3 regions of the Streptococcus sp. SN-1 genome follow, and region 3 is predicted to be linked to each of the others. Evidence: predicted binding sites of a transcription regulator. Region 3 holds the regulator's gene; each other region holds the start of a gene.
What was found. The regulator NrdR, encoded in region 3, represses ribonucleotide reductase genes. The targets are predictions, from matches to a motif close to ACACNATATATNGTGT.
Positions count from the first base shown of each region.

Region 1: nrdH (glutaredoxin-like protein NrdH) is a predicted target of NrdR. The motif match lies at 3,108-3,123, and genes of this name have one in related genera.
Region 2: nrdD (anaerobic ribonucleoside-triphosphate reductase) is a predicted target of NrdR. The motif match lies at 1,734-1,749, and genes of this name have one in related genera.

Region 1 is NZ_AP028929.1:1,162,009-1,166,450, forward strand. It holds gene ACAM22_RS05125 (ClbS/DfsB family four-helix bundle protein) at 1-197, opposite strand, end outside; gene ACAM22_RS05130 (YkgJ family cysteine cluster protein) at 254-748, opposite strand; gene ptsP (phosphoenolpyruvate--protein phosphotransferase) at 883-2,616, opposite strand; gene ACAM22_RS05140 (phosphocarrier protein HPr) at 2,622-2,885, opposite strand; gene nrdH (glutaredoxin-like protein NrdH) at 3,236-3,454, shown strand; gene nrdE (class 1b ribonucleoside-diphosphate reductase subunit alpha) at 3,535-4,442, shown strand, end outside.
Region 2 is NZ_AP028929.1:179,484-183,925, reverse strand. It holds gene nrdD (anaerobic ribonucleoside-triphosphate reductase) at 1-1,674, opposite strand, end outside; gene ACAM22_RS00800 (damage-inducible protein CinA) at 1,794-3,332, opposite strand; gene cls (cardiolipin synthase) at 3,587-4,442, opposite strand, start outside.
Region 3 is NZ_AP028929.1:1,618,404-1,622,845, forward strand. It holds gene ACAM22_RS07205 (NADPH-dependent oxidoreductase) at 1-704, opposite strand, end outside; gene dnaI (primosomal protein DnaI) at 701-1,597, opposite strand; gene ACAM22_RS07215 (DnaD domain protein) at 1,598-2,767, opposite strand; gene nrdR (transcriptional regulator NrdR) at 2,768-3,241, opposite strand; gene ACAM22_RS07225 (GntR family transcriptional regulator) at 3,381-3,746, shown strand; gene ACAM22_RS07230 (ABC transporter ATP-binding protein) at 3,751-4,442, shown strand, end outside.

The DNA.
Region 1 (4,442 bases), 460 kb from region 3:
CATTCGTAGAGATGAATCAGGACATCCCTTAGATTTTTATCTCGTTTCCAGTGCGCTTCCTTTTTCTTTTGGTCTTTTGAAAAATCAAATGGAGTCTGTAGCTCATCTTCACTTAGTTGGGAGATGAAACGATTGAGCTTTTCATAGTTTTCCTTAGAGGCCAGCACTAGCTCCTCTTTTGTTTTCGGTCTAGGCACAGAGTTCTCCCCTCATATTGTTAGTTATTATTAGAAATTTTTTATCCTTTAAATCTCTATAACTTATCCTTTAATTTCTCAACAAAGAGATAGGCTGCTGGACAGGTCAAAGTATTCTTAATCGTCAAATGGTTGATTTGATGGATCTTTTTGCGATCTGTATGGGGGAACTCTCGGCAGGCCTTGGGACGAACATCATAGATGGAACAGAGATTATCTCCTCCTAGAAAGGGACAAGGCATGGATTTAAAAACCTTATCACCATCTTCATCTACCTGCAGAAACTCCGCTTCAAAAGCAGGTAATTTCATCTTAAAATACTTGGCGATTCGTGTAATATCCGCTTCTTTAAAATCAGGCCCCAATGTCTTACAACAGTTAGCACAGGCCGTACAATCAATCTCCGCAAAGACTTCCTCGTGAATCTGCTGGGCTATCTTATCTAGATTTTTTGGTGGCTTTTTCTTTAAATTTGCTAAAACTTTTCGATGCTCCTTCTGCTTTTGCAAGGCTAGCTGGTGGTAGTACTCAATATCAATTTCTTTAGACATGGCTTCTCTCTTATTCTAATTACTTTCCCCTATTATACCATGCCTCCGGAGCATTTAAAAGTGTACTTTATAAGACTATACTTTTCTAAAATGCGTCAAAAAAACCTTGCAACTAGGTTACAAGGTTAATGACATTAATCGAAATTAACGTATTCTTTTTGAAGTTCAAGAACTTCTTCCATTGTTGAACACTCTGTAAGGGCACGGTTAGCGTACTCTTCCATCTTAGCAGTGTCCAATTTCTTCATCAAACTACGTGTACGAAGGACTGATGTTGCTGACATAGAGAACTCATCCAAGCCCATTCCGACAAGAAGTGGAACAGCTTTTTGGTCACCAGCCATCTCACCACACATACCAGCCCATTTACCTTCAGCGTGTGCTGCCTTGATAACGTTGTTGATCAAGCGAAGGATTGATGGGTTATATGGTTGGTAAAGGTATGAAACTTGCTCATTCATACGGTCTGCTGCCATTGAGTATTGGATCAAGTCGTTTGTACCAATTGACATAAAGTCTACTTCTTTTGCAAATTGGTCTGCAAGCATAGCTGCTGCAGGGATTTCAATCATGATACCAACTTGGATGTCATCCGCAACTGCAACACCTTCAGCAAGAAGGTTTGCTTTTTCTTCTTCATAAACTGCTTTAGCTGCACGGAATTCTTTCAAGAGGGCAACCATTGGGAACATGATACGCAATTGACCATGAACAGAAGCACGAAGAAGGGCACGGATTTGTGTACGGAACATTGCATCTCCAGTTTCAGAAATAGAGATACGAAGGGCACGGAATCCAAGGAATGGGTTCATTTCGTGTGGCATATCGAAGTAAGGAAGTTCCTTATCTCCACCGATATCCATTGTACGAACAACGACTGGTTTACCATTCATTCCCTCAAGAACAGCCTTGTATGCTTCATACTGCTCGTCTTCTGTTGGGAAATCTTGAGAATCCATGTACAAGAACTCTGTACGGTAAAGTCCAACAGCTTCTGCACCATTGTTGTTAACACCTTCAACGTCTTTTGGAGTACCGATGTTAGCAGCCAACTCGAAGTGTTTACCGTCAGCAGTCACTGTTTGAGCATCTTTCAAAAGTGCCCATTCAGCTTTTTGTTTAGCATAAGCTTCACCAGCTGCTTTAAATTCAGCCGCTTGTTCATCTGTTGGGTTGATAATCACTTCACCAGTGATTCCGTTAACGGCAAGGATATCACCGTCTTTAACGATTTCAGTGATGTTATTTGTTCCCAATACAGCTGCAATTTCAAGTGTACGTGCCATGATAGCTGAGTGGCTTGTACGTCCACCGATGTTAGTTACAAAAGCTTTTACAAAGTTTTTGTCCAATTGAGCTGTATCAGATGGTGTCAAGTCATGCGCAATTACGATTACTTCTTCGTTGATAGAAGCTGGGTTTGGCAATTTCTTACCAAGAAGGTTTGCCAATACACGTTTTGTCACGTCGCGGATATCCGCTGCACGTTCTTGCATGTATGGGTTGTCTTCCATACCTTCAAAGATAGTGATGAACATGTCAGTCACTTCTTTAAGACCTGCTTCTGCATTGACTTTCTTAGCACGGATTGTTTCTTTAATCTGACCAATCAATTCTGGGTCAGAAAGAACCATCAAATGAGCGTCAAAAACTTGAGCCGCTTCTTCACCAAGCGTACCTACAGCTTTCTCACGGATAAGAGAAAGCTCGTTTTGAGAAGCTTCAAGAGCTACATCCAAACGAGCCTCTTCTGCGTTTGTATCTTCGACTGAAATAGTCTCGAATGACAAATCCGGTTGAACGAGTAGATATGCTTTTGCAACTGCAACACCGTCAGATGCCGCGATTCCTTTAAGCATTTCTGTCATTTTCCTTATGCCAATCCTTCTTTTTCCATTGTTTCTGAGATTGCAGCGATAGCGTCATCTGCATCTGCACCTTCAGCTGAGATAGTTACGTCAGCACCTTGGCCAACACCAAGACTCATAACACCCATGATTGATTTAAGGTTAACTGATTTACCTTTGTACTCAAGAGTGATATCTGAAGCAAATTTGCTAGCAGTTTGTACCAACAATGTTGCTGGACGTGCGTGAATACCTGTTTCTGCCACTACGTGGAAATCTTTAGAAGCCATAGTTTGACTCTCCTTTTGTTCTTTCTTTTTTGAGTTATATGTGATAACCCTTACAATTTGGTATTATATCATCTTCTAGGATTTTTTTCAAGCATTTTATGGGATTTATTCGATTTCCTTTCAGATAACTTCCTGAAAATCTTCTATTCTAGATAACAAAACACAGGATATAGTTTTCCAAAAAACTACTTGTAGGATAATCATTACTATTTCACAAAACAAACACTACATATTGTGTTTTGTGGCCTTGAGTAGAAAAATTGACCACTATATTTAGTTTTAAATCATTGACAAAAATTTATTTTCTGATATACTAAGAAAGTAATCTATTTTGAAAGAGGAGTTACACAATGGTAACCGTTTATTCTAAAAACAACTGTGTCCAATGTAAAATGACCAAACGCTTCTTGGACAGTAATAATGTCGCTTATCGTGAAATCAATCTTGATGAGCAACCTGAATACATCGATCAAGTTAAAGAGCTCGGTTTCAGCGCAGCTCCTGTTATCCAAACACCAACTGAAGTCTTTTCAGGTTTCCAACCAGGAAAACTGAAACAATTAGCATAATCTTAGTACATCATCCAGAAGAAACTGCTTCTAGGGCTAACTTAGAAGCCTTTCTTTTGTAATTAGATAAGGGAAATTTTATGGGATTAAAACATCTTGAGGACGTGACTTACTTCCGTCTCAATAACGAAATCAACCGTCCTGTCAATGGACAAATCATGCTTCATAAAGATAAGGAAGCCTTGGATGCCTTCTTTAAAGAAAATGTAGTTCCAAACACTATGGTTTTTGATTCAATCAAGGATAAAATCAACTACCTCATTGAACACAACTACATCGAAACAGCCTTTATCAAGAAATACCGTCCAGAATTTTTGGAAGAATTGTCTCAATTTATCAAAGACCAAAACTTCCAATTCAAGTCTTTCATGGCAGCCTATAAATTTTACAATCAGTATGCTTTGAAAACTAACGACGGTGAATATTATCTTGAAAGCATGGAAGACCGTGTCTTCTTTAACGCCCTTTATTTTGCTGATGGGAATGAAGCTATTGCCATCGATATTGCCAATGAAATCATCCACCAACGCTACCAACCTGCTACTCCTTCCTTCTTGAATGCTGGACGTGCTCGTCGTGGGGAGTTGGTATCCTGTTTCTTGATTCAGGTCACAGATGATATGAACTCTATTGGACGTTCTATCAACTCAGCTCTTCAACTTTCACGTATCGGTGGTGGTGTGGGAATTTCCCTCAGCAACCTTCGTGAAGCTGGTGCACCTATCAAAGGCTATGAAGGAGCTGCTTCTGGGGTCGTTCCAGTTATGAAACTTTTCGAAGATAGCTTCTCTTACTCAAACCAATTGGGTCAACGTCAAGGTGCTGGTGTTGTCTACCTCAACGTCTTCCACCCAGATATTATCGCCTTCCTTTCAACTAAGAAAGAAAACGCCGATGAAAAAGTTCGTGTTAAGACCCTTTCACTTGGTGTTGTAGTACCCGATAAATTCTACGAATTAGCACGTAAAAATGAAGAAATGTACCTCTT
Region 2 (4,442 bases), 670 kb from region 3:
TGTTGAGTAGATAGAGAAATGGTAGCCATATTGGTCAGACCACTCTTCTACACGGCGTTTCATATCTCGAATAATGTCTAGCGTGAATTCCTTAGCATCTGGATTACTTTCCCAGCTGTTACCAAAGAAGACTGTCGCTACCTCGTACAAACCGATGTAACCCAGCGAAACGGTTGCCCGACGATTCTTAAAGAGCTGGTCAACACTTTCTTCTTTACCTAGACGATGGCCAAAAGCACCGTACTGATAGAGGATAGGAGCATTTGCTGGCGTCGCTTCTTTAGTACGTTCGACACGGTAAACCAGAGCATCTTCTGCGATATTCATACGCTCGTTGAAGATTTCCCAGAACTTATTCATGTCACCATCAGACTCGAGAGCAATACGAGGTAAATTAACCGTCACAACTCCTAGGTTCATGCGACCTGAATTGACTTCTACACCATTTTCATCCTTCCACCCTTGAAGAAACGAACGGCAACCCATAGGCACCTTAAAAGAACCTGTCAAGTCAACAATCTTATCGTAAGACAAGACGTCTGGGTACATCCGCTTGGTTGCACACTCAAGAGCCAACTGCTTAATGTCGTAGTTGGGTGACCCTTCCTCTAAGTTGAGTCCTCTTTTAAGCGTGAAGATAAGTTTAGGGAAGATAGCTGTACGGTGTTCTGAACCAAGCCCCTTGATACGAATGTTTAAAATTGCCTTTTGAATTTCTCGTTCAAAACGATTGGTTCCCAGACCAAAACCTAGTGAAGTAAAAGGTGTTTGTCCGTTTGAAGTGAAGAGAGTATTGATTTCATACTCGAGAGATTGCATAGCATCATAGATGTCTTTTTGGGTTTTCTTCCAAGCGTAATCTTCCCGTTTTTCAGATAAAACCCACTCTTCTGCATCTTTGAGGTGTTTTTGGTAATTCTTCTCTGCATAAGGCGCCAAAACTTCATCAATACGGTCAGCTGAACAGCCCCCATACTGGCTAGAAGCAACGTTGGCAATGATTTGGGAAATCTGAGCTGTCGCAGTCTGGATAGACTTGGGACTTTCTACCTCTGCATTTCCAATCTTAAAACCATTTTCCAACATACCTTTAAAATCAATCAAACAGCAGTTGGTCATAGGAGTATAGGGGCTGTAGTCCAAATCATGATAGTGGATGTCCCCTTTTTGGTGGGCATTGGCTACGTGCTTAGGAAGCATTTGCAGTCCGATTGATTTCCCAACAATACCTGCTGTCAAATCACGCTGAGTGTTAAAGACATCACTGTCTTTATTAGCATTTTCATTGACAACTGCTTGATCTTTGTTGAGAAGTTTATGGATACTAAAGTTAATATCTGTCGCTTTTGAGCGCTCAAAATCCCTTTGTGTCCGATAAGTAATATACTCCTCAGCCAGTGCATATTCTTTGGCTTCAAGCAGTTCATGTTCTACGATATTTTGAATTTCGTAAATCTTAACCCCCTGTGGAAAGCGACTATGAATTTCTGTGACAATTCGCTCGGTCAGAGCATTTAGGCGTTTTTCGACCAAGGGTGTCACATCCATAACCTTGTCTGCCGCCTTGTGGAGAGCCTTGTCAATCTTGTCCACATCAAATACAACACGTCTCCCATCTCGTTTCTCGACGAAGAGAGTTGGCAAAATTGTAATTTTTTCTTCTAGTGCAATCATATGCATGCTCTTTTCTAAAATGTTCTTTCTAAAAAGTATTATACCACTCTAAAAAGAAAAATCAATATCTTGTGTTAAAAATCCTAAAATTTTTAAAAATACACAAGATATTGATTTAGTTATTTGATTTTATAGACTTTGAATTCTGAGTAATCTGTCTTTACTGGTTGATAATTTTCTTTCAAAATTGTTTCCACTTCAGACCAGACTGCTACCTTATCATTCACCACAATCACCTTAGGTTGTTTTTCTTTCAAGTCATTGAGTAGCTTATTCCGATTTTCCTCAGTTGCTGTATAGTGCAACGGGGACAAAATAGCCGATGGCGACAAGCGCTCACTCTTACGATAAAGAGTTGCAGTATCATCCCATGCATAGACAGCATCTTCCGTACTTGTCTCCTCTTTCACTAAATCAGCAAGACGCTCACGTTCTTGATAAGGTACTGGATAAAGGACAAACCTCATCAAAAAAGGAACAGCCAAAAGATATAACAAAGTTAAAATCGGTAAGTAAAGATTCCCCTTAGTATAGCGATGCCAGAGACTAACAGGCTCTTCTCTGCGTCTTCTTCTAACGCTACGACCACTCTGTTGCCCCTTGATATTGGACACTAAAAGCAGAAGAAAGACAGGGAAAATGAGCATCAAACGGGATGCATGTAGAGGATCCTGTGTAAAGAAAATCACTACCAAACCTAAAATCAGGAAGAGACTCGCAGGCACTGAGATGACATATAGTTTAGAGGATTTAGATTGAAAGAGACCTAAAAAGACAAAAACCAAAACTCCCATGCCAAGAGCCAACAACCCATAAAACAAAATATTTTCTAACAATGCCGAAACAGAAGTCAAACGAATGGAATGAATTGGATACAAAATTCCACTAATCGCATCCTCAAAACTTCCTGTTGCAACACTATAGTAAGCGGTTGGATAAAAGACCAGTGAGAAACCTAAAGCCACTGCAAGAAACTGATAAAATCCATGCGCAAAGCGTCTATGCCCAAGGTTAAAGACCAACAAGCCTAAACTCACTACAGCAATAAACAGGAGCGATGACAAAGGAGCAAAGAAAAATCCGCCTGCCAAAGCCAGCCCAATCCGTACAAACCCCTTGTCATGACTTGGATTGCTTAGATAAGCCGCAACTAAACTAAAGGCCGCGAATAAGAAAGGAAGCGCTAAAAGAGTCGCATAACCTCCACCAAAAGCAAGACCTGTAACCAGCATGTAAAAAATAGTCACCAGTTGTCCAGCTTGGTCTCCTTGCTCTGTCAAGGTGTCTGCCGATCGAAAGAGGAAAAATCCTCCTGCTACCAAGGCTAACCACTCAAAGATGGCAAAGAAAAATCCGCCCTGAGTCACGTAAGTCAGCAAATAATAAAGCAACCCCTGACTTCCATAATAGTCGCTGTAAATCTTCCCTGTCTGATGAAGGGCCCAACCTGCATAAAAATCCTGCACTTCCTGTGCACTCATTAAATCGAGTAATAGCGGTACTCCTAGAGTTATCCCCGTTACAAGCGTACTCCATAGTAAAATTTTCACCAAAGGAAGACGACTTGATTCACGATGATGCGATTCTTGTTCGATTTGGTATTCTAGAGGTTCATGATTTTCCTGATGAACTTCTTCTACTCTACCATACACACTCATATCGTTTCTCCTATTCAATTTATCTGTCTTAGTATATCAAAAAGACCTAGAATTGTCAGCTTGCGATGGGTGTTTGAGTGATTTTTTGCATAGTTTCACAAAAGTTTCAATTTCCCGAAATCGGTGTAAATGCGTCTGTTTAAATGTCAGGATATAATCCAATTCTTTCTGAGTCAGCATCGTTCCTCCTACATCTTCTTATTCGTAAAAGGCAAGAAAAATAGGACTGGTTTGTGTCCTAAGTCCTAGATTTCTTATAAGATAGGGGCGAATAACTGGGCGATTTCCTTAATCAATTTTTGATACCAGCTATTTTTTATCGTATGAGGGAAAATTTCTTGAGATACTGAAAAAATCTCCTGAAAATCTTTTTGAATCTCTGTGATTGACTCTGTTTTATATAGCAAAACTGCATCTTCATAGTGATGAAGCAAACTTCTATAATCTAAGTTAATGGTTCCAACTGCAGCAAAGTCCTTGTCCACTAAGATTTGTTTACTGTGGATAAAGCCTGGACTGTACTCAAAAATCCTTACTCCTGCTGACAACAAATCCAGATAGGCCCCTCTTGTGATGAGTTGGATTAATTTCTTATCTGGAATGAAAGGTGTCACGATACGGACATCAACACCCCTCATGGCTGCATTTTTAATACTCTCTGTTAAATCATAGTCAATAATCAAATAAGGCGTTGTGATATAGACTGAATCAGTGGCCTGATTAATCAAACTTTGATAAACTTTTTTCCCTACCTGAGTACGGAAGATGGGCTTGGGTCCACTACCGTAAGGAATGCAGAGTCCTTGGCTAGAACGAGGTTGGTTTTCCAAGTGATACTGGTCAAAATCGCTGATTTCCCCACGATTGATATACCAAGTCATCAAAAAGAGACGGGTTAGAGCCTTGACACCAGGGCCATCTAAGCGAATCCCAGTGTCCTTCCAATAGCCAAAGCGTTCTACATGATTGATGTACTCATCGGCTAAGTTAATCCCTCCTGTATACGCTATCTGACCATCTATGACAAGGATTTTACGATGGTCTCGATTATTGTAAGCTACTGTCAAACGAGGAATCACCTTATTAAACTTATGGACCTCAATTCCTCGA
Region 3 (4,442 bases):
TTTTTCTGTTCAAGATTTTTTCTAGTTGAACTTGGTTCAGCTTGACCAAACTGTTCTGCTAGGCGCTGACTCCAGCTTGTAGTTGCACGCGCCCCAGCATAGTCAGCCTGTATACGGTCATAAGCTTCGATCACATCAACTGTTTGTTCCTGATATTCTTCCTCAAAAACCACCTGATGCAATGGCAAGCGAAGTTTGACTTCATGTTCTTCATTTGGCACACCTAGCGCCATCCCAAAGACAGGATAGGTGTAGTCAGGCAGGTTAAAAAGCTCTGCCACTTCTTCTGACTTGTAACGCACCAATCCAATAATGACACCGCCATAGCCCAAGCTTTCAGCTGCTAGTAGAGCATTTTGGCCAGCAAGAGCCGCATCGACCGAACTAATCAAGAGACCTTCTACACCTTGGGGTTGGAAGGTATCGGTATGAAGTCGGGCCCCCTTTTCTGCTCGGTTCAAATCTCCGACAAAGAGAAGAAAAACAGCAGACTGGCGAATGGCTTCTTGAGGCACCAATTCATACAAGGCATCTTTCTTCTCTTGACTTCGTACCACAATCACAGAGTAGGATTGGAAATTCTTCCAAGACGAGGCCATTTGGGCTGCTGTCAGGATTTCAGTCAAGTCTTCTTGAGGAAGGGCTTGCTCTTTAAACCTGCGCACTGAAGTATGAGCCTTCATTAATTTGATTGTTTCTGTCATCGACGGTTTACTCCTTCTAAACGAGTCTCCTCAGCCAAATAACGGATGCGTTCCATGACCCGTCTGGCCTCCCAGGTTTCGTCATTTCCATGCTTCCCTTTAGCGAAATGCAACTCCAAATCTTCAAAGTTGAAGTTGGAGGTGAAAAAGGTCGGTAAATTTTCCTGCATTCGATATTGAAGAATGACTTGCAGGATTTCATCACGCACCCAAGCTGTTGATTGCTCGGCACCAATATCATCTAAAATCAGGACTTCAGACAGTTTAATCTCATCTACCAAGGTCTTGACATTACCATCACCGATAGCATTTTTGACATCAATGACAAAACTAGGATAGTGGAGGATAGTTGATGAAACACCACGTTTTTCTGATAAATCATGGGCTAAGGCAGCAACCATGAAACTTTTACCAACACCAAAGTCTCCATATAGGTAAAGACCTTTTCGAATAGCTGGATATTGCTCCACGAAGGCTAATAGCTTTTCAAAAACTGGCAAGCGACCCAAATCATCCAAATCAACTTGAGCCAAACTAGCTTTCCTGAGACTGGCTGGCAGATTGATTAACTTGAGACGATTCTTAATAGCCGCTTCTTTTTCCGCTGCGATTAGTTCAGGAGTTTCTTCATAAGAAACATCCGCATAGCCATGATTCATAACCAAAATCGGCTTGTAGCCTTTGGCAATATAATCCGTATCCCCACGGAGAAACTTGTCACGCTCGGTGATATATTGATTAAACTTGGAGATACTGCGATTTAATTCCTCTGAAGTCAAGGATTCTTGCTGGATAAAGGCCGCAACATCAGGGTCCTGCATGATTTTCTGGACCAAATCTTGATAATGAAAACGGCTAGGTTGACGTTTGAGTACGTCTCCGACACTTTCCATCTAATCTCCTCCTTTTTCTAATCGAGCTAATAGTTCTTGTTTCTTACGTTCTAGTTCCAGACGAGTTTCCTCGCTGGTTTCATTCTTATAATCTGGATTGCTCCACTTGGGTACATTGGACTTGGTAGGACTCGGTTTACTAGCCTTTTGAGCCTGATTCTTCTGTCCTCGCTCACGAATGCGCAAGACTGCCTCTTCTGCCGAATGAATCTTTTGATAGGCATAGTCATTGGCTACCTTCATGGCATATTTCTCATTGATGTTTGCCGAATCCACCTTATTAAAGGTCAACAAGAGAATGATATTAATGACTTCGTCCAGCAAGCCCAAGCCAGCCATCTGTTGCAAGAGTTCCCTTTCTGTTTGGGTGATGGTTCCCTTGCGTGTTTGCTTGATTTCTGCCAAGAACTGCAGGGCAGTCTTGCTTTTGGCTTCTTTGATAATGGTTGCTTCCTTAGAACTAAAGTCAGAGGAAACAGGTTTTTGAGCAATCTTTTCCCGCATGCGTTTGGTTGAAATAACCTGGGAAACAGCTGTTGACTTAGCCAGTTGATAGGTCTCAAACCAAGTCCATTTCTTCTCCTCGGCAATGGCAAAGAGGTTTAAGACATCGGACTGCTCATCCACAAAGCGAAGCCCATCTCGAGCCATAAGCTGACGAAAATGGTCCAAGTCAAAATCGTTGGCCACTTTCTTCTTGAGACCAAGGTCTTCTTGACTTCCCAGTTCTGCCAAGTCTGGAAAGACTTGATTGAGTGAGACAGGTCTTTCTTCTCCCTCAGCACTTTCAACCCTCAAATCCTCCACAGCTGCATCACCAATCTTCTTCTCCAAAAGTCTGCGATAAACAGGATGTTCCAAGAATTCCTGACTAGATAGAGGAGCATGGAGGGCTAGCTGATAAACATTACCCTTTTGATAGAGGGTCAAGAGATTGAAAGCAGATAGGATTTTCAAGGATTTTATCAGTCTATCCATTCCAAAGTTGAGATGGTTAAGAATGCTTGAAAAGAGGTATTCTTTTCTGCCATTGTCCCAAAAACTGATTGTATAAAGATAAAGGCTCAGTGCCTCCTGACCGATAATCGGGAGGTAGCACTGTACCAGAGATGAGGTATCTTGCGACACCCGATTATTCTTTAGATAAGAAAAACGGTCAATTGGCTTCATTTATCTTTCCTTTTTCTTTTTAGAGGACTGGGTGATTTGTTGGAGCAAGCTCTCTAGCTCACTCACATCCTTAAAACTACGATAGACACTGGCAAAACGTACATAGGTAATCTCATCCAACTCAGCCAACTCCTCCATGACGAGTGAACCAATGTCCTCACTTTGAATTTCATTTTCATTTCGACCACGGAGTTTCTGTTCGATACGATTGACTACCATGTTGATTTCATCACTTGACACAGGACGTTTCTGGGCTGAGCGGATAATCCCATTAAAGATTTTATCTCTGGAGAACTGTTCCCGTGTGCCATCTTTTTTAACAACCACTAAGGTTCTTTCTTCTACTCTTTCGTAGGTTGTAAAACGGTGCTGGCATTCGTCGCACTCACGTCTTCTACGAATAGTGTTCCCTTCTTCTGCTTGGCGACTATCGATAACACTTGACTTGGTAGCCCCACATTTTGGACAACGCATCCTTTCCCTCCTTATCGTTTTCTTTTCATTATACCATTTTTTAAACGATTCCCAAAACAATTCTTCTTTTTGCTTGACAAGTTTTTTGTTTTGTTGTATTATTTTATTAAGACAAAAGGATAAAAGAAAGGAGACCAAGATGTCCTGGACATTTGACAACAAAAAACCCATCTATTTACAGATTATGGAGAAAATCAAGCTTCAGATTGTTTCCCATACACTAGAACCCAATCAACAACTTCCAACCGTGAGAGAGCTCGCTAGCGAGGCGGGTGTCAATCCAAACACCATCCAAAGAGCCTTGTCAGACCTTGAACGAGAAGGATTTGTCTACAGCAAGCGCACAACTGGACGATTTGTGACTGAGGATAAGGAGCTAATCGCCCAATCGCGCAAACAATTATCAGAAGAAGAATTGGAACACTTCGTTTCCTCCATGACCCATTTTGGCTATGAAAAAGAAGAACTACCAGGCGTAGTCAGTGATTATATTAAAGGAGTTTAAGCCTATGTCATTACTAGCATTTGAAAATGTATCCAAATCTTATGGAGCAACACCAGCCCTTGAAAATGTTTCTCTTGACATTCCAGCTGGAAAAATTGTCGGTCTCCTCGGCCCAAATGGCTCAGGAAAAACAACCCTGATTAAACTAATCAATGGCCTCTTACAACCAGATCAAGGACGTGTCCTTATCAACGATATGGAACCAAGCCCAGCAACCAAGGCTATCGTAGCTTATTTACCTGATACGACCTATCTCAATGAGCAAATGAAGGTTAAGGAAGCCCTAACCTACTTTAAGACCTTCTATAAAGATTTCAATCTTGAACGTGCCCATCATCTACTTGCAGACCTCGGCATTGATGAAAATAGTCGTCTCAAAAAACTATCAAAAGGAAACAAAGAAAAGGTACAACTGATTTTGGTTATGAGCCGGGATGCTCGTCTCTACGTTCTAGACGAACCCATTGGTGGGGTCGATCCAGCAGCCCGTGAGTATATCCTCAATACTATTATCAACAACTACTCCCCAACTTCTACCGTTTTGATTTCTACCCACTTGATTTCTGATATCGAGCCAATCTTGGATGAAATTGTCTTCCTCAAAGACGGAAAAGTCGTTCGTCAAGGCAATGTAGATGATATTCGCTATGAGTCAGGTGAATCCATTGACCAACTCTTCCGTCAGGAATTTAAGGC